3 regions of the Vagococcus changpingensis genome follow, and region 1 is predicted to be linked to each of the others. Evidence: predicted binding sites of a transcription regulator. Region 1 holds the regulator's gene; each other region holds the start of a gene.
The links. The regulator NrdR, encoded in region 1, represses ribonucleotide reductase genes. The targets are predictions, from matches to a motif close to ACACNATATATNGTGT.
Positions count from the first base shown of each region.

Region 2: the regulator NrdR is predicted to act here: its motif matches at 2,794-2,809, upstream of nrdH (glutaredoxin-like protein NrdH).
Region 3: the regulator NrdR is predicted to act here: its motif matches at 4,645-4,660, upstream of nrdD (anaerobic ribonucleoside-triphosphate reductase).

Region 1 covers NZ_CP093384.1:964,465-971,770, reverse strand. Annotated here, with positions in the region: gene plsY (glycerol-3-phosphate 1-O-acyltransferase PlsY) at 1-59, shown strand, start outside; gene rpmF (50S ribosomal protein L32) at 106-285, opposite strand; gene MN187_RS04890 (YceD family protein) at 344-901, opposite strand; gene dnaI (primosomal protein DnaI) at 988-1,920, opposite strand; gene MN187_RS04880 (replication initiation and membrane attachment family protein) at 1,917-3,323, opposite strand; gene nrdR (transcriptional regulator NrdR) at 3,346-3,810, opposite strand; gene MN187_RS04870 (MFS transporter) at 4,118-5,734, shown strand; gene coaE (dephospho-CoA kinase) at 5,776-6,369, opposite strand; gene mutM (DNA-formamidopyrimidine glycosylase) at 6,382-7,212, opposite strand; gene polA (DNA polymerase I) at 7,231-7,306, opposite strand, start outside.
Region 2 covers NZ_CP093384.1:195,603-202,908, reverse strand. Annotated here, with positions in the region: gene walK (cell wall metabolism sensor histidine kinase WalK) at 1-131, opposite strand, end outside; gene yycF (response regulator YycF) at 144-848, opposite strand; gene MN187_RS00970 (hypothetical protein) at 1,282-1,587, opposite strand; tRNA gene MN187_RS00965 (tRNA-Lys) at 1,777-1,849, opposite strand; gene MN187_RS00960 (hypothetical protein) at 1,903-2,469, opposite strand; gene nrdH (glutaredoxin-like protein NrdH) at 2,885-3,118, shown strand; gene nrdI (class Ib ribonucleoside-diphosphate reductase assembly flavoprotein NrdI) at 3,121-3,501, shown strand; gene nrdE (class 1b ribonucleoside-diphosphate reductase subunit alpha) at 3,479-5,641, shown strand; gene nrdF (class 1b ribonucleoside-diphosphate reductase subunit beta) at 5,655-6,626, shown strand; gene thiT (energy-coupled thiamine transporter ThiT) at 7,186-7,306, opposite strand, start outside.
Region 3 covers NZ_CP093384.1:375,795-383,100, reverse strand. Annotated here, with positions in the region: gene MN187_RS01910 (M42 family metallopeptidase) at 1-530, opposite strand, end outside; gene MN187_RS01905 (hypothetical protein) at 847-1,623, opposite strand; gene nrdG (anaerobic ribonucleoside-triphosphate reductase activating protein) at 1,728-2,306, opposite strand; gene nrdD (anaerobic ribonucleoside-triphosphate reductase) at 2,351-4,513, opposite strand; gene rny (ribonuclease Y) at 4,922-6,478, opposite strand; gene recA (recombinase RecA) at 6,728-7,306, opposite strand, start outside.

The sequences.
Region 1 (7,306 bases):
TCAAAGCAGGGACAGAAAGCAAAGTAAATTTTGGTTTAAGAAAAACAAAAAACCGTTAGACTCCATGGTTAGTCTAACGGTTTTACATTTTCTATAAAAATGTAATTATGCTTCTTTAGTCATAACGTCTTTTCCATCATAATGACCACATGAAGGGCACACATGATGAGATTTTCTCATTTCACCACAGTTACTGCAAGCTGTTAAACCTGGTGCAGACAATTTGTAATGAGTACGACGTCTATTTTTACGAGCTTTTGACGTTTTTCTTTTTGGTACTGCCATTTAGATACACCTCCCTACTAACTTAAATACGTGACAAGTCACATATATTCCAATCCTACTACTCATCTTCCTTGAAAAAGTCAGATAATTTAGCAAGACGAGGATCAATGGTTGATGCTGCTTCAGTTTCGTGTTCTACCTTAATATCATCTTCTGAAACAACTTGCCAAAAGTCACCTTTTGGTAATTCTGTTGATTGCTTTTCTTCTTCTGTTAAGACTTGTAATGGTAAATTTAATAGGATAAAATCTTCAATTGCTTCTGTTAAATCAATCAAATCTTTTTCCAAAATAATTATCAAGTTTTTATCATCTTCTGGTACATCTTTCAATGCATCATACTGTTTTGGTGTCATGTATTCTTCATCAATCAGAAGATTTAATGGCAATTCCACAGGTTCTAACGAACGAGATGATGGAACAGTAAGAATGGTTTCCATCGTCATATGAGCATAATAACCTATCTCATCGACTTCTAAAAACCCATTGACTTTAATTGGAGAAATATCAATAATAGATGGTTCTCTTTTCTTTAAAGAGGCTGATAAATCAATTGTTTCTAAGAAATCAACTTGACTTCCTCTAAACTTATTTAATTCGGACAATGCCCACTTCATTCTATCACTCCTTAAGCAACAAAAATAATTATACTAGTCTGTAATTCCTTTGTCAATCAGTTTTTAATAACATCATAGGGTTTACTTTAATTATCCAATCGGCGGTTTTCACCAATCATGGTGATTTGCTTTGAAAGATACTTAATTCGCTCCATAATACGTTTTGCTTTCAATGGTTCATCGTCTCCCTTTTGTGAAAAACGAAGGTGTTCTTCCTCTAACTGTTTCATATCTAAGTTAGAAGAAAAAAAGGTTGGTAGTTTTTCTTGCATACGGTATTGTAAAATAACTCCTAATACATCATCTCGTATCCAGGCACTCATAGAATCAGCCCCGATATCATCCAGCATCAGGATGGGTGTTTTTTTTACGGTATCAATTTTTGATGCGACGCTGTCATCTTTAATGGAATGCTTCATCTCCACACAAAAGGTTGGAAAATGGATAATGGTCGTTCGAATCCCTTTTGTTGCTAATCCATTCGCAATAGCTCCTAACAAATAGGTTTTTCCTACGCCAAATGTACCATATAAGTACAGCCCTTGATGAAATTCTTTGGGGTTTTCATAGTAATCATTCATAAACATTATGGCTTCGCTCAATGCTTCTTTTCTCTCAGCCGTAATATTAAACTGATCTAATGAGGCGTCTTTTATGTCTTTTGGCATAGAAATGGCTTGTACGCGATTGCGAATGGTCTCATACTCTTTTTTCTTCAATAGTTCTTCAGTCGGAACATAGGTAACATCAATAAAATGATGATTTAAAAATAGTTTTGGCTCGTATCCTGGGGCAATCATACTGGCGTCATTGGTAAGAAATTTTTCTTTTTCTTTGACAAACTCATATAGTTTAGCTGAACTTTTTAAAATATCATCATCGGTCAACTGATCACGATGCTCTGCAATAAACGTTTGAACATCTTGATCTTTTTGCACAATTTCCATTAGTTTAACTAGACGGTCTTGGATATTTTGGTTATTAACGGTTCGATTCAGTTGTTGATTAATATGTTTCATGATGACTCACCACCTTGATTAAATTTCTTTAATTGTTGCTCTAACAGAGATAATTCTTCTCCTGAAAGAGGCGTTTCTTTTCGACTGTCATCTGTCGCCCAGTCTGGTAATGTTTCTTTTCTCGTTGGTTTTGTCGAGTAGTTTCGACGATAATTCTTGCTTGTTGCTTTCTTAGTCGATTCTTGTTTGAAGTTTTTCACTTGTTTTAAAGCTTCAGATGCTTTAAACACTTTATTTTGTGCCCAATTATTCGCAATCGTATTCACCATATTTTGATTAAGTGATGGATTGTTTAACACGACCAATGAATAATGAATTAACATATTAATCACTTCATCCGGCAAGTTAGATTGAGCTTTTAAATTTTCAATCGTCCAACGTTCATTTTGCGCGACAAATCCATTTTTTTGTTCTTTAATGGCTTTTAAAAAAATAAGGGGGGCAATTCTTTCACACGATGTAATCACGGCAATCTCTTCTGGAGAAAATCCTTGATGTTTCAAATCATTTTTATGACGTTCAATTGCTTGATCTTGTTCTTTAAGCGTTAATGGTGTCACTTGATTGTTTTTTACATTCAATGCTGTCGATTTAGCTTGATGATATTTTTTATAAATATGACGTTTAAATTCTGTCACATCAATTTTGTTTGTGACATAGTCTAAACAATATTTGACATGACTCACCATCTCTAGTTCATTTATGCCATATAAGCCATGAATTGTGTAAACAAGTGGTTTAAATTCATTGGTTAAAAAGGTTTGATCAATGTTTAAACCAGACAAGTTATCTACGAAAAATTCCCAATCAAATGTTTCACTTTCTAGCGTGGGTTTAACAGATGTTGGCATTTGCTTCATGATTTGATTTGTTTGTTCAATTAATTTATTAGATGGGATTAATCGCTCAGAACTTAACTGGAACGTATCAGTATACTTATTCGTAATATCGCTATAATTTGATAAATCAGGTTGATCAGGTTGAAACATGTCAACTAATAATTGAAATCGTTGTTCTCCCACCCTGTCTAATAATAATAGACTCAAGACATCATCAGCTAAAAAAATATGCGGTGGTAAAACATTTGCTAATAGATAGATATAATGATACCCCTCATCTTTTTTTCTAACATAAGTTTTTAATAGACCTATAGCTTCTAACTTGATACGTGATTGGTATAATTCCTGAAGCCCATTATTTATTATATCTTGTAACACAAAATGAGCGGTTGGTTTCTTAAATACCGATACATTGCTTAATAAGTTATGATATAGCATTAAAGCATTCCCACCAATGATTGGTTGATACAGTAGGTTCAAAACACGTGTATCTTCTCCATTTAACAGGCAATAACCATGAACTTCAAATGTATCTTTAGGCTTTAAATGGGTCTGTGTGTTCATCACCTAATACTCACTTCACTTTCTAATCATGTTTTTCTTTATCAATAATTTCTTGTAATTCTTTCAAAAAGACACTCATATCTTTAAACTGGCGATAGACACTGGCAAAACGAATATAGGCAATCTCATCAAGATTGACTAATTCTTCCATGACATATTCTCCAATTAGATTCGTCGATACTTCATTATCTCCTTTTTGTCGGACTCTATTTTCTATGCGTTCAACGACTTGTTCCATCTGATCCATTGACACTGGTCTTTTTTCAGCTGAACGGACCAAACCTCTTAGTATTTTTTCGCGATTAAACTCTTCTCTTGCCCCATTTTTCTTTATAACAAGTAAAGGAGCAACTTCAATACGCTCGAATGTGGTAAAACGAAAGCCACACTTTTCACATTCTCTTCTACGACGAATAGCACGATTGTCATCTGCAGGACGACTATCTACTACTCGCGATCCATTATAGCTACATTTTGGACATTGCATTTTTTTCACCTCTTCATAAACTGTCTCAATAGACAAAATAGTAGCACTATTATAACATGTAACACCACTATTGGTATAGGCAAACTAGTTTAGACAGATTAAGCCATTATAACAAATTTTTCTCCATACTAAAAAACAAGAAATCTTTTCTAATTATTTTGTATTTAATAGTGACTATTTACCTTTAAATAGTGACTATTTTATGACTATGTAAAAAATATGTGTTAATATCGCAAACTGTGTGACACATCGTCACTTTAGGTGTAGTATAGAAACGTAAATAACTATATTAAGTGAGGTGTTCAATGTGGCAGATACTACAACTGCACAACAACAAACTGTCAAACATAAATGGTGGGCATTAGCCGTACTCGCTCTGTCTGTATCTCTAGTTGTAATAGATGGAACCATTGTTAATGTGTCTTTACCCGTCATTATGAAAGATTTAAAATTATCTTTTACAGATGCTGAATGGATTATTACGCTTTATTCTTTAATTTTCTCTTCTTTATTAATTACCATGGGACGCATTGCAGATAATTTTGGTCGAAAAAAAATGCTCATTACTGGAATCATTATTTTTTTAGTTGGCTCTATAATGGCTAGTTTTTCAAAAGATATTACCTTTATGTTAGCGGCTAGAACCATGCAAGGTATTGGAGGAGCTACGGTTTTACCAACTACCTTATCAGCTGTTAATGCACTGTTCTTTGGAAAAGATCGTATTGTCGCTTTTGCTGTATGGGGCTCAGTGATTTCTGGTATGGCAGCTATTGGACCATTGTTAGGTGGGTATTTTACCACTTATATGACATGGCATTGGATTTTCTGGATTAATTTACCAATTGGATTATTTATTATTTTAGCGGCTTTAAAATTTTTACCTGAAACTTATGGTGAAAAGATGACGAACGGTTTTGATTTTATTGGCTTTATTTTATCAACTATTGGGTTAATTTTATTAGTATTTGGTATTATTGAAGGACGTAATTATGGTTGGTGGCACGTAAAAGGCGATCATCCCACTCTCTTTAACTTATCTATCATCCCAACTCTACTTGTTGTAGGAGCTATTTTCTTTGCTTTATTCTTAGTTTGGGAAGCACATCTAAGTAAAACAAATAAATCTCATTTACTTGATTTATCACTATTTAAATTCAAAAGTTTTTCATTGGGTAACACGATTGCAGGAATTGTAGCAATTGGGGAATCAGGTTTATTATTCTTATTACCACTATTTTTACAAAATATTTTAACACTTAGTCCAATTAAATCAGGTGCTATTTTAGCGATGATGGGACTTGGTGCCTTTTTAGCTGGTGGAATGGCATCCTTTATTGTTGAAAAAACATCTGCTTCATTTGTTGTTTCTCTTGGATTATTCCTAGAAACACTTGGATTTTTCGGTTTCTTTAAAACCGTTGATCCAAATAATGGCTTAACTTGGATTATTGTTTGGTTAGTCGTATACGGTATCGGATTAGGTTTTGCATCTGCTCAATTAACGTCAATTGTATTAAAAGATGTGCCTCCTGCTCAATCTGGTCAAGGATCAAGTATTCAATCCACTGTTCGTCAAATTGGTTCAGCTTTAGGAATTGCGATTATTGGAACAGTATTTGGTTTACAATTACAACATGATATTCCAAATACGTTAGACAATGTTGGATTACCAACACAAGTCCAACATTCACTTGAATCAAGTGTGATTGATAGTGCAGGATCATCTATTCGTGTGTTAAAACAATCAAATCCTGAAACATTGCATTTAACAAAATCAATTCAAGCTAATATCGTTACAAAATTAGATCACAACTTTACAAATAGTGTGGTTAAAACAATTGGTATTGCCTCCATTATTATGTTTATTAGTTTTATTTTAACGTTTGGTCTTTATAAACGAAAAGATAAAGCAACAGAATAAAAAAACGAAATCACCTGAACGAAAACGCTCAGGTGGTTTTTTTATGAAAAGTGTGTTAGCCAATTATCGACTTGTTTTAATGTTTCTTCGATTGATCCACTATTGTCAATTATTGTATCAGCCAGATTTTTTTTATCATCCAAACTCATTTGACTATCAATTCGTTTCAAGGCGTCTTCCTCATTTAACCCATCACGCAACATTAATCGGTGTAATTGAGTCTTTTTCGGTACATAACAAACCATGACACTATCTACCATCTCATCATATGCTCCTTCATAAAGAAGTGGAATATCAAGCACAATGAGAGGTGCTTTTCTCGACTGGAAATAAGTCACTTTCTCTAAAATATTTTGACGAATTTCTTTTGACAATATGGTATTTAATTGTTCTCTTTTTTTTTCATCCTCAAAAATAATCGATCCTAATTTTTTTCGATTAAGTTTTTCATTGGACAACAGAATCTCTTCACCAAAATGAGCCACAATCTGATTTAACCCAGTTGTATTAGGCTCTACCACTTCTCTAGCAACTAAGTCTGCATCAATCACAGGAATGTGTTTTGATTTGAAAAACTGACTAATGGTTGATTTTCCAGAAGCAATGCCACCAGTTAATCCTAACAAATAAGACATGGCTTACCCCTCCTAATCATGAGCGACTTGACAAACAGGACAAAAATGAGTCCCACGTTGAGCGACCTTTATTTTTTCAATCGTATGACCACAGCGTTTGCAAGGTTCACCTTGTTTGCCATATGCCGATAAATACACTTGAAAATTACCAGCGTCGCCTAAAGCATTTTTATAAGTTCTAATAGTTGTTCCACCAGCCTCTACAGCTATCGCTAAGACATCAATAATAGATTGATGAAGTGTTTCAACTTCATTGTCCGTTAGTTTTGATGCTATCTGCTCTGGATGAATACACGATTGATACAATGCTTCATCAACATAAATATTTCCTAATCCAGTCACTAAAGTTTGATCCAGTAATAACGGTTTAATCGCACGATGTTTTTTCTTTAATTGCTGTTTAAAAACCTCTAAATCAAAATCAGGTAAAATCGGTTCCGGACCTAATTTTTTTATACCTTTGTAATCTTCTCCATGGTCTTTTTCTTCAAGCGACAAACGACCAAACTTTCTCACATCGAGATAACGTAATTCTGTTCCATCAGTAAATTGAAAACGAACGTGCGTGTGTTTTTGAATCTCATCGGTTTGACTATGATATTCAAATTTTCCTTCCATTCGCAAGTGGCTAATCATATCGTGATGACTTAATTTAAAAATCAAGAATTTACCACGTCTGTCCACATCTAAAATCGTTTGACCGACTAATGTATGAATAAATTCGTCTACTTCAGGAGACTCAATAATTCTTCCCCAATCGACGATAACATTACTAATTTCTTTTCCTTTAACAAGTTGAACCAGTCCTTTTCTGACTGTTTCAACTTCTGGTAATTCAGGCATTCACTCTACCCCTTTATCTTATTTGGCATCATACCATGTGTCACCATAACTACTATCTGCTCTAAGTGGGACAGATAATTCAACGGCATGATTC
Region 2 (7,306 bases), 770 kb from region 1:
ATGGTTGATGTTTCAAGCACTCGGATAAAAATAGCTCCGACAATCTCAATCGAAATCATCAATAATAGCACAAACACCAAAGCAATTTTAAAGTGAACAGATGAAAAAAAGGGCGTTCTATTTTTTTTCATTATATGCTTCACCTAATCTTGTTCTGGATTTCTAAGATAATAACCAACACCACGTCGTGTAATTAACCAATTAGGATGACTAGCATTATCCTCTATTTTTTCTCTCAAACGCCGTACCGTCACATCCACTGTACGCACATCACCAAAATAATCATACCCCCAAACCGTTTGAAGTAAATGCTCACGTGTCATAACTTGTCCAATATGTTTTGCAAGATAATGGAGCAATTCAAATTCACGATGCGTTAACTCAATGGTTTCACCTCGTTTTGATACCACATAAGCATCTGGATGAATAGTTAACGCACCAATTGTTAATTCATTACTTGGTGCTTCTTCCGTTTTAGACGTTGTATTACCATGTCGACGTAAATTAGCTTTCACACGCGCCACTAATTCACGATTAGAGAATGGTTTTGTCACATAATCATCTGCTCCAAGTTCCAATCCTAACACTTTATCTATTTCGGAATCCTTGGCTGTTACCATAATAATCGGTGTATCATACTTTTTACGCACATCACGACACACTTCCAAACCATCTTTTTTGGGTAACATTAAGTCCAAAATAATTAAATCCGGATTTACTTCATCCACCATTTCAACTGCCTCTTCACCATCAAAAGCGGTAAAAACTTCATATCCTTCTTTTGTTAAATTAAATTTTACTATATCTGAAATAGGCTTCTCATCATCTACAACTAGTATTTTTTTCACTATTGGTCACCATCCTCAATTCTTCATTATCATAAAAGTCATCCCCACTATTATACAACATTTTGAATACTTAAAAAACATTTCCGATTTTCAGAATCATTTCAAACTTTTTTGACAATTTTCAGTAAATATCACTTATTTTTTTCGGTATTTTGCATATGCATAAGAAAAAAATGACGATTTTATATTAGTTGATATATCAATGTTTATAAACATTCTAATCTGTGTTATTTAATTAACTTGTTTTTTTCATTGTGACTTTCCTGTATATAACTTAAACTTAATATATAAATTAATTCATTTAATTTATTCGGCTAATAATTGAAGTAAGACTAGGTTTCCCCTTCCCTTACAAAGTCTAGTCTTATAGAAGCAAAAAAAGTTGAGATGTGATCTCAACTTTTTTTGTATCCTCTTTTATTATGCTAAAAAATCAAGCTTTCACCTGTGTTTTAATCGCATTTAATTTTGACTTCAATGAATCAATATGGCTTTCCGTTGGCTCAACTTCTAGTCGTTCAAAGACACTAACCATTGTTTTTAACTCTTCATCATCTAATTCATCGATAATATCTAATAAATTTTGATTGTCTTGTAATTTATCTTTTACTAACAATTTATACTTTAGGCGATTTACAGATTCTGTAGTTTTCTCAATCCCTCTTTTGGTTAGTTTAGTGATAGTGATTAGACCTATGACACCTGTTGCTACAATGGCACATTTTGTTGATTTTTTCATACTAATCATCCTCCATCTCTTTACAAGTTATTATAACATCAAAGAATTTTTTCTTGTACTAAAACCCCTTCTTTATATAACAACACTCTTATCGTCTCTCGACAGATTGACTGTTTAACGGCGTAAAAATAAAAAAACATTGACAAATAAGTTCATACTCACTCATTCCACAATGTTTTTCTTATTTTATGGGCTGTAAGGGGCTTGAACCCTTGACCCACGGATTAAGAGTCCGTTGCTCTACCAACTGAGCTAACAGCCCAATAGTTAACGGGTCTATTATATCACTTGTTATTTTTTCACGCAAGAAATTTTCTAGATTTTACGTACTTTCATTGGAACGATATTTCTAGACCTTTCTCCCTCATTCTGTATTAATTCGGCTAATTGATATAAACAATCAATGTCTTCTAAGTTGCCTATATCGAGGCCTATTTCTTCACCTAATGTTAATAAATCTGCTTCTGGAGTTCCTATTAATAAATTCTCGACTTCCAGTAAAACCAATTCTTTTAAATTTTTAGTCGTCTCGGCTAATTGTAGCCCTTGTGAACATTTTTCGTGAAAATATAGAAATTCAAAAAATTTTACCAAAATGAGAAGAATTTTCTCAAAACATTTCTTTCCTGCAATAACTTCATGGGGAAAAATATCTAATAAGACATCTTGTAGCGCTTGCTCATTCCAATTATCTAATGTCTGAAAGTGATAATCAAACATATATTCACTAAAGGACATAATAACTCTTCGAGACATTCTCCGTTCAGAATAGTTAAGTTGTCTATAATAAAATGTTTTTTCAAATACATTTAATTTTTCTTTGGTATCACTCATCGCTTCTTCAAATAAATGATTCGCTTTTTCTAAATAATCATTTGCCATTATCTCACCATCTTTTCTGATATCATCTATTTTTCAAAAAAGGGGATTAATACCTTATTCATTAAACGTATCATGTAAATTTTAAGGTAACCACCTTTTATAAAAGTCATCTATACTATTTATTATTATATAGATAATTTAATATAAGTTTATGAATAGTTTCGTCTGATGAGACGACAAATTTGGTTTTTTTCAAATTTTTTTTCTATTTACTTTTATACTTAGTATGTCTATACTAGAAACTATTGGTTAAGCATTTTTATTTTATGAGAATTTTTTCTTTTTCACCTAAAACACAATAGATAGTAGCTTTCAATAATCCAAACACAATATCTAGTGTTTCATTATTGACTTTTTTTTATTTCAAGCTATACTTATATTTATATTAAGAAGAACAAATTAGGAGGAAGAACTCATGAATACAATCACACTATACACAAAAAACAATTGTCCACAATGTTTAATGACAAAGAAATTTTTAGCACAAAAAAATGTTGAATTTAATGAAATTAACATAGATAAAGAACCACAATATATTGATTCATTAAAAGAACAAGGTTTCCAAAGTGTGCCTGTTTTAAAAACAATGGATGAAAATATGACAATTGTTGGTTTTAGACCTGATCAATTAAGAACGTTGGCGGTTTAATCATGAAACTAGTCTTTTTTTCTTTAACCGGACAGACAAGACGTTTTATTAACAAACTAGACCTTCCTTTTCATGAAATTGACACAACCAATCCTTTTCATGAAATCAATGAAGACTATCTATTAATCGTTCCTACTTATGACAAAGAAGTCACAGAAGTAGTGAACGATTTTATTGAGTACAAAACCAACCAAGAGCACTTACTAGGTGTCGCTGGTGGTGGCAATCTTAACTTTGGAGACTTATTTGTCTTTACTGCAAAAGACATTGCAAAAGATTATGGCATTCCTCTTGTGTTTTCTTTTGAATTTAGTGGCACAAATGACGATGTAAAAAATTTTAAGAAAGTAGTGAATGAATTTGAGTCTAAAAGATCTGACTGACGTAACTTATTTCGAATTAAATAACGAAATCAACCGCCCCGTAAATGATCAAATTCCCTTATATAAAGATAAAGAGGCTTTAGATGCCTTTTTTAAAGAAAACGTGGAGCCAAATACGAAACAATTTTCTTCTATAAAAGAAAAATTGACATTCTTAACTGAAAATGAGTATGTAGAAGAAGAATTTTTATCTCTTTACTCACTAGAGTTTATTGAATCACTATATGCGTATCTAGCGTCTCAATCATTTACCTTTAAATCATTTATGGCAGCTTACAAGTTCTACTCTCAATATGCCTTAAAAACAAATGATGGCACACAATATTTAGAGCGCTATGAAGACCGTGTAGCGTTTAACGCCTTGTACTTTGCTAACGGTAATGAAGAACTGGCTATGAGTTTAGCAGATGAAATGATTCATCAACGCTACCAACCAGCAACACCATCCTTTTTAAACGCTGGACGTAAACGTCGTGGTGAATTAGTGTCTTGTTTCTTAGTGCAAGTAACTGATGATATGAATAGCATTGGTCGCTCAATTAACAGTGCACTACAATTATCACGTATTGGTGGTGGTGTTGGAATCACACTATCAAACTTGCGTGAAGCTGGAGCACCAATCAAAGGATTTGAAGGAGCAGCAAGTGGTGTCGTTCCTGTCATGAAATTATTTGAAGATAGTTTTAGTTATAGTAACCAACTTGGTCAACGTCAAGGTGCTGGTGTGGTTTACTTAAACGTCTTCCATCCGGATATTGAAATGTTCTTATCAACAAAAAAAGAAAATGCTGACGAAAAAATTCGTGTTAAAACATTATCACTTGGTTTGTTAGTCCCAGATAAGTTTTATGAATTGGCTCGTAACAATAAGGACATGTACTTATTCAGTCCATATAGTGTGGAAAAAGAATATGGCGTACCATTTTCTTACATTGATATTACAGAGGAATATGACAACTTAGTTGCTAACCCACGTATTAGAAAACAAAAAATTGACGCTCGTTACTTAGAAAATGAAATTAGTAAATTACAACAAGAATCTGGTTATCCTTATATCATCAACATTGACACTGCCAACCGTACAAACCCTATTGATGGTAAAATCATTATGAGTAACTTATGTTCTGAAATCTTACAAGTCCAAAAACCATCTGTCATTAACGATCGCCAAGAATATGACGTCCTTGGAACAGATATTTCTTGTAACTTAGGCTCTACAAATATTGTCAACCTAATGGATAGTCCAGACTTTGGAAAATCTGTTAAAACCATGACACGAGCTTTAACTTATATCACAGACGCTTCTGATATCGAAGTTGTTCCATCAATCCAAAACGGCAACCGACTAAATCATACAATTGGTTTAGGGGCTATGGGATTACATACTTACTTTGCCAAAAATCAAATGGAGTATGGTTCAGAAGAGTCATTAGAATTTACAGATGTGTATTTCATGTTATTAAACTATTGGACTTTAGTTGAAAGTAACAATATTGCAAAAGAACGCAACGAATCATTTGATAACTTTGAAAAATCAAAATATGCTACTGGAGAATACTTTGATCTCTACATTAATGAAGAAATTAAACCCTCTTCTGATAAAGTCAAAGAATTATTCGATGGTATTTTTATTCCAACAGCAAAAGACTGGGAAGAATTGAAACAATCCATTAAAGAATTTGGTTTATACCATCAAAACCGTTTAGCTGTAGCACCTAATGGCTCAATTTCTTATATCAATGATACAAGTGCCAGCATCCACCCAATCACTCGTTTGATTGAAGAACGTCAAGAAAAGAAAATTGGGAAAATCTATTACCCAGCACCTTTCTTATCAAATGACACCATGCCGTATTACACGTCCGCTTATGATATGGATATGCGTAAAGTCATTGACGTGTATGCAACAGCTCAAAAACATATTGATCAAGGGATGAGTTTAACGCTATTTATGCGCTCAGATATACCTGAAGGCTTGTATGAATGGAAAACAAAGACAACAAAACAAACAACACGTGATTTAAATATCTTACGTCACTACGCATTCCATAAAGGCGTTAAATCAATTTACTACGTTCGTACTTATACTGATGACGATGAAGAAATTGGTAGCAACCAATGTGAAAGCTGTGTTATTTAAGGAGGAACAATAAATGACAACGTTAGACAATAGCTATTACCAAGCAATTAACTGGAATGCTGTTGAAGACATTATTGATAAGTCCACTTGGGAAAAATTGACAGAACAATTTTGGTTGGATACACGTATTCCTTTATCAAACGATTTAGATGATTGGCGTAACTTTAACGACGATCAAAAAGAAAATATTGGCCTGGTATTTGGTGGTTTAACACTACTAGATACGATTCAATCTGAAAGTGCTATCGAAGCCTTACGCAAAGACAGCCGCACACCTCATGAAGAAGCTGTGTTAAACAATATTCAATTTATGGAATCTGTTCATGCCAAAAGTTACTCATCCATCTTTAGTACACTAAACACTAAGGCTGAAATCGAAGAAATTTTTGAATGGACAAACACCAATCCTCAACTACAAAAAAAAGCTGAGATTATTAATGAAATTTATTTAAATGGATCCCCATTACAAAAAAAAGTAGCGAACGTGTATGCTGAAACGTTTCTTTTCTACTCTGGTTTCTACGCACCTTTGTATTATTTAGGAAACAATAAATTAGCAAACGTAGCCGAAATTATTAAATTAATTATCCGTGACGAGTCCGTTCATGGGACTTATATTGGGTATAAATTCCAACTAGGTTTCAATGAATTAAGCACGAAAGAACAAGAAGAAATGAAAGAATGGATGTATGACTTACTCTTCACTCTTTATGAAAACGAAGAAGTCTATACCGATTTATTGTATGATAAATTAGGTTGGACAGAAGAAGTCAAAACATTCTTACGCTATAATGCAAATAAAGCCCTAATGAACTTAGGGATGGATGCCTTATTCCCAGATACAGCCAATGACGTCAACCCTATCGTTATGAATGGATTATCAACTGGAACAAGCAACCATGACTTTTTCTCTCAAGTAGGAAATGGTTACTTACTTGGTACAGTAGAAGCCATGGAAAATGATGATTATCTAATTGGTATGTAACATTAAAAAGACTCACCCATTTATTACAAAACTATAAAAACACACCCGTTTTATTTCACATAAATTCAACGGGTGTATTTTTATAGTTAAAAGAATATCTCACCAGTAGAAGTAAAATAAAAAAAGCCCTCCTTAATTATCAAGGAGAGCAATTATTAATTAAAAAAGCGATTATATCTTTTTGTAATAGATGTCATGGCTAATAAACAGAGACTAGAAATGATAAATACCATATTAAAACCCAGCTTATCTGATACAATACTTAACAAGATTAAACTTAAAGAAAAAATCAAGGAGTATAATACACTACTGGCTGAATAAACTGATGCAATTTTTTCTGAGGGTATTGTTTGTTGTATGACTGTCACTTGAGGAATATTTTTCATTATTTTTCCTACTTTCACTTAGGTGAATAATTCATCACCTGTTTAAAGTATTTACACTAAGCGAAATAGTCTAACTTTGTCACATAGGATACTACAATGGATTTGTTTCAGTCCACCACTTTTAAATTAAAAAATAAAACACCCCTTTATTAAAGAGTGTTTTTTCAAGCAGGTTAATTATCTGTCATCATAAATAGGCTTTTATTTTTATTCAAGATTAATAGTAGAATAACCATCGTCACAACACCAGTCAGTAAACCACTTATCCCATTTGCCACTAATGAATACGTCACT
Region 3 (7,306 bases), 590 kb from region 1:
AATAAATATTTTGAATCATTTAATCGTTTGTACTCAATGTAAGGCGTCACCATATCTCCTGGTTTGATGCCCCACTCATTTGCTTCTTCTTTACTTGTTGCGCCAATATCTATAAACATATCTGCAATATCATATGGTTGTTTTCTTGCTTCAGCAGACAAAACATGTGGTGGTTTTGAACCAATTACACCATGAATTTCTTTTCCATTAGATGTTGTGATAGTCACTTGTTGAGCCAGCATGACTTGTCCCCACCAACCACCTAATGTTTGGAATTCAATAAAGCCTTTATCAGTGACTTTAGTCACCATAAATCCAACTTCATCCATATGACCAGAAATTAAGACACGTGGGCCTTCCTTTTCACCAATGTGACGTGCATTAATCCCACCTAACCCATCAAACAATAATTTATCAGCATATGGCTCAGCATATTTTTTAAATAGTTCTGTCACCTGTGTTTCATTACCAGGTACGCCTTTTGCATCTGTTAATTCTTTTAAAAATAATTCTTCTTGTTTATCTAACAAACTAGTCACCTCTTTTTAATTTCATTAACTTTAGTATAACATTTTTAACCGAAATATAAAAAGATGAGAATTAATTCATTGAAAAAGTCTGACATTTTTTTAATCTTAAGATATATGCTCACTTTTTTATTTTTTTCAATAAACCTATCAAGTAAACAAAATAAATCGTCAACGTTTATTAAACCAAACGAAGCAAAAATGATTCCATTTGATTAAGTAAAAATGAAAAATTTGGGTGTTAATTATGTTATTAAAACAAAGATTAAACAAGAGTATTATATTCCTTAACACAAAAAAAGAGGCTAGTAAGCCCCTTTCATGCTAGTTTAATCACATTTATTTTATCTTTATAAAAATGTTTGTCAAATACAACATCCTGATTTTCTATAGCAGAAATCGCACAAACAATCCCGTCTGTTACAATTTCTTCTGTCGACTTTTCCTCATCACTCAATCCTTTAGCCAATCCTAATAACATACCAGTATGATTTAATTTGCTAACGTCCAAGTGTTCAATAGAGACATCATACAATTCGTCAGTATGATTGAGATAACCAATACCTGCTTCATTATAAATAAAAACAAACGGAACATCCTCAAATAATGGATCTGTCATAATTTCTGAGGGCAACATCGTTGAAATAGTCTCTTTTGATAACGAAAGAAGATTTGACAATCTATTTTCTTGTACACAAATGGCATAAGGCTTACTATCCCCACTCAGCACTAATTTAAGTATGTCGTCACAACCATCAAATACAACACGTTGATTATCAGTTACTTTTGTTAATAAGGATTGACACATCATTTGTGTATTATCCACTTTATCTGCAGTTAATACAATTGCTCCTATTCCTTCAATTAATGTTTGATAATCTTGTTCATCATGGCTATATAAAATACTTGGTTGGTCATTCAGCTGGATAAACTGTTGCTCAAATAAAGAATCCATTTGACTATCATCAGTAAAAAATACTAACGTTGGCACATCATTTAATATTGGATATAAATGCTCCATTACTTTTTGTTGTTCCGCTATTTTTTGCTGTACTTCTGGTGTTTGTTGTTGAAATAAATTAACTGAGACTATCATATGACCCACCCCTAATGTTTGATACGTTAATTATCACAAATACTTTTAACTTTTTAAGGATAAAATCGTAAAAAAAAGATGAATACTATACGCATTCATCCATTTCAACGGAAATAGGCTTCTTTATCTAAACATTTTTCCCAAATCACCACATTAGATTCAACCAGGGATTGTGGGACATCGATAATTCGTTGATTACTACTTCCTCGAAATTGCAAACTTAAATCTCTCTTTTCCAACTCAAATCGACCATCAACTAACACATCCACATAGCTCAGTAATTCTAATTTATCATCTGTTTCTTCCAAGAGTTCCTCAAATGTATAGCCTGTCCACGACCAAATATCTTTTGTGTGACCAAATTCTTTTCTAACACGTTTAACTAATGACAAGCATACTTCTGTATTTAAGAAAGGTTCTCCCCCAAGTAATGTTAATCCTTGTACATAATCGTGTGATAAATCCTCTATTATTCTATCTTCTAGTTCGTTAGTATAAGGTGTTCCATATCTAAAATTTTGGATGGCTCGATTAAAACATCCCTTACAAGCAAATAAACAACCACTAACATAAATACTGCAACGAACACCTTCTCCATCTACAAACATAAAGGGTTTATAGTCAGCAATGTATCCTTTACTATATTTAGCAGAGTCCCACTCTTTTGGTTTTGGATTTCTCATTTCTATACTCCTTTAAAAAATAAAAAAGAGTGCGATACTCTTTTTTATTTCATATGTTTTACTCGTGATGAAATTTCTTTATGACGACCATGAACCATTGGTCTTGCTTGTGGGTTACCTAAGTAGCCACATGTTCGTTTTACTACATCACATGTTTTTGGGTCATTATTGTGGCATTGTGGACATTCAAAACCACGTTCAGTTGGGTTAAAATCCCCCTCAAAACCACATTCATAACAATGATCAATTGGGGTATTAGTACCTAAATACCCAACTTTATCATAAGCATAATCCCACACCGCTTCTAATGCTTTTCTATTTTGTTGCAAGACTGGATATTCACAGTAATGAATGAACCCTCCTGAACAATATTTAGGGTAATCTTTTTCAAAATCTAATTTTTCAAATGGCGTAGGATTTTTTCTCACATCATAGTGAAAACTATTTGTGTAGTATTCTTTATCTGTAATATGTTCAATCTCCCCAAATTTTTCTTTATCTAAACGACAGAAACGATCCGTTAAACTTTCACTAGGTGTTGAATATACGCTAAAGTGATAACCATACTCATCGCCCCATGCATCAGTATGTTGTTTTAGATATTTCAATATTTCTAAAGTAAATTCTTTTGCTTCAGGATTATCTTCCCATTCTCCACCAAAAAATGATGAAGCCACTTCATACAACCCGATATAACCAAGTGATACAGTTGCTCGTTTATTTTTAAATAATTCATCAACTGACTCATTTTTGTTCAATCTATTGCCAAATGCACCGTACATATATAAAATAGGCGCATTAGCTGGTCCTGCTTCTTTACATCTTTTCACACGAAAAATCAGAGCATCTTTAGCAATAGATAAACGCTCATCTAACATTGACCAAAATGTTTCTATGTGACCCTTAGCTTCCAACGCGATGCGTGGCAAATTCAATGTCACTACGCCTAAATTCATACGTCCAGCATTAACTTCTTTGCCTGTCTCGTCTTTCCAACCTTGTAAAAATGATCGACATCCCATTGGTACTTTAAAACTACCAGTTAACTCAACAATTTTATCGTAATTCAATATGTCAGGATACATTCTTTTAGTCGCACATTCTAACGCTAACTCTTTGATATCGTAATTTGGATCACTTGGTTTCAAGTTAACACCATCTTTAATCGTAAAAATTAATTTTGGGAAAATCGCTGTACGATGTTCTCCTCCAAGCCCCTTAATACGATTTAAAAAAATTGCTCGTTGAATTTCTCGCTCAAACCAATCCGTTCCAAGACCAAATCCTAATGAAGTGAATGGCGTTTGGCCGTTAGAAGTAAATAATGTATTAATTTCATACTCTAAACTTTGCATAGAATCATAAATATCTTTACTTGTTTTTTGTTTTGCATATTCATCGTGTTTAGACTCATCATCTATCCATTGCTTAGCATCTTCTAAATGTTTTTCATAATTTTTTTTCGCAAATGGTGCTAAAAACTCATCGATTCGATTAGCTGAACAGCCACCATACTGGCTAGATGCTACGTTAGCAATAATTTGTGAAATTTGTGCTGTTGCCGTTTGAATTGACTTAGGAGGCTCAACTTCAGCATTTCCAATTTTAAATCCATTATTCAACATACTCTCAAAATCAATTAAACAACAATTTGTCATAGGTGAATAGGGATGATAGTCTAAATCATGATAATGAATTTCACCTTTCTGATGAGCATTTGCCACATGGGGAGGCAACATTCTCAAACCGATTGATTTTCCAACAATTCCTGCAGTCAAATCTCTTTGGGTATTAAATACATCACTATCTTTATTCGCATTTTCATTTACTAAACGTTGATCCTTATTTAGTAATTTCTCAATTGTCACATTAATATCTGTTGATTCTGCTCGTTCAAAATCCCGCTTAGTTCGATAATTTATATATTCTTGAGCTAAAGAATATTCACGATTTTCAAGAAGTATATGTTCGACGATATTTTGAATCTCATAAATTTTCACATCTTTAGAAAAACGAGATGTAATCTCAGAAACAATTTTAAATACTAATTCATCAATTTTTCTAATAGATAAATCATCAATTGGACCATTTATTTTATTTTCTGCTTTCAGTAGTGCCGCTGTTATTTTTGCAATGTCAAAATCAACCGTACGTCCATCTCTTTTAATGACATTAATCGTATCAATTTCTTCTGATATTTTGCTCATTTTTTCGCTTGGTTCTGCTGTTTCTATCATTATCATCTAACTCCCTTAATATATTCAATTAATATCTTATCCCAACGAGAGTCTTTTTTCAACTATATATAGTATATATTTTTGTTACAAAAGATTTAAAAACACTATATATAGTATAAATATTGGTTTGATAATATCTTTTATTTGTCAATAGTTGTTTTGTTTTTTTATTCACTTAATCATAAAAAAATGAACTATTCTGTATTAAAAGAATATTCCATTTTTTTATCTATCATTTCTTACTTTTCATTTTTTATAAAAAATCTAATCGTCATTAAAAATGCTGCAATAACAAATAGTCGTTTACCTTTATTAAATTTTGTAAATAAAAAAACAGATGAATTTCTCCATCTGTTTTTTGTTTCTTATTGGTAAACGTTATTTAGCATAATCAACTGCTCTAACTTCACGAACAACCGTTACTTTAATGTGTCCAGGATATTCAAGCTCGTCTTCTATTCTCTTACGAATGTCATGAACCAATATAACGGCTTCGTCATCTGTCACTTCACTTGGTTTCACTACAACTCTAATTTCTCTACCAGCCTGTATTGCGAAACTTGTTTCAACACCAGGGAAATCATTAGCAATTCCTTCTAAACGTTCTAAACGTTTAATATAGTTTTCCAATGACTCACTTCTTGCTCCTGGTCGAGCAGCTGATAAAGCGTCTGCTGCTGCAACTAAGACAGAGATTACAGAAGTTGCTTCTACATCACCATGATGAGAGGCAACAGCATTTATTACTACTGGATTTTCTTTATATTTACTTACTAACTCTGTTCCTATTTCAACATGAGAGCCATCTACTTCATGATCTAAAGCCTTACCAATATCATGTAGTAATCCAGCTCTACGTGCTAACGTTGCATCTTCTCCTAATTCCTCAGCTAAGACACCAGCTAGTTTTGCTACTTCGATTGAGTGATTTAAAACATTTTGACCATAACTTGTTCTAAATCTTAAACGACCAAGTATTTTAATTAAATCAGGGTGTAATGAATGAACTCCCACTTCAAATGCTGCGTTCTCACCGTACTCGCGAATCCGTTCATCCATTTCCTTACGAGATTTTTCCACCATCTCTTCAATTCTAGCTGGATGAATACGACCATCTTGAATTAATTTTTCCAATGTCATTCGAGCAATTTCTCGTCTAATTGGATCAAATCCAGATAAGACGACTGCTTCTGGTGTATCATCAATAATCAAATCAATACCTGTTAATGTTTCAAGTGTTCGTATATTTCGGCCTTCTCGTCCGATAATTCGACCTTTCATATCATCGTTTGGTAATGTAACAACTGTCACTGTCAATTCAGAGATCTGGTCAGCAGCACTTCGCTGAATCGCTAAAGCTAACATATTACGTGCTTTACGATCTACTTCATCTTTTACACGTTGTTCACTTTCTTTAATCAACATTGCCCGATCATGTGACAATTCTGCTTTCATGTCGTTCATGATAATGTTTTGTGCTTCATCTTTAGATAGACTGGCAATACGCTCTAATTCTATCTCTTGTTTTTCAATTAAGGTCGATACCTCTTTTTCCCGCTCATCAATCAATTGTTTCCTTGAATCAAGTTTTTCCTCTTTTTCTTCAAGTGAACGTTCGCGTTTTTCTAAAGAGTCATCTTTTCGATCAAGATTGTTTTCCCTTTGTAACAGTCTATTTTCTTGATTTTTTAATTCAGCTCTTTCTTCCTTCAGCTCACTTTCGATTTCGAATCGGTATTGTTGATTCAGTTCTTTTGCTTCCAACAAATGCTCTTTTTTTAGAGTCTCAGCCTCTTTCTTGGCTTGTCGAATAATTCCGGTGGCAGTATTATTCGCACCCTCTATAGACCTCTTATGTCGAGTCATGGCAATAAAATAGCCAATTGCTAGACCTACAATTAAACCGATGATAGCAAGGAGTATTGTAGCAGCCATAAAAACACCTCCATACTATCTTTATTATTGTGTTATTCGTAGATGTAAAACATATTACTATGACTTAAATCATATATAAAATATGAGTGTATATATTTAACTATACATTATATATTCTAATCTTTGTTAAAAGGAGTGTCAACTTAAAAAAGAGGCTAAACAACAAAGCATAAAAAAATAAACTACTGTCTAAATTAATAGAATAACATAATTCGTTATTATTACTTTAAACAGTAGTTTATTATACAATTAATCTTCGGATTCGACAGACATTTCCTCTAATTTTTCATTTTCTTCTTCTACCTCTTCAGGTTTTACACCATCCATATTATAAGCTAAACGTACTTTTTGATAAATCTCTTCCATCATCTCTGAGTGTTCAGCCAAATATTTTTTCGCATTTTCACGGCCTTGACCAATACGTTCATCTTGATAAGAATACCAGGCACCACTTTTATTGACGATGTCTTTATCTGCAGCCATGTCCAGTAATTCGCCTTCTTGCGAAATTCCTTCACCATACATAATATCTACTTCTGCTATTCTAAAAGGTGGCGCCACTTTATTTTTAACGACTTTAATTTTTGTACGGTTACCAATGATATCGGTCCCTGATTTTAATTGTTCTGCACGACGAACTTCTAAACGGACTGTTGCATAAAATTTCAATGCACGCCCACCTGGTGTTGTTTCTGGATTTCCAAACATCACACCAACTTTTTCACGGATTTGATTAATAAAGATAGCAATGGTTTTGGTTTTATTAATTGTTCCTGATAATTTTCTTAAAGCCTGAGACATTAAACGAGCTTGCAGACCAACATGTGA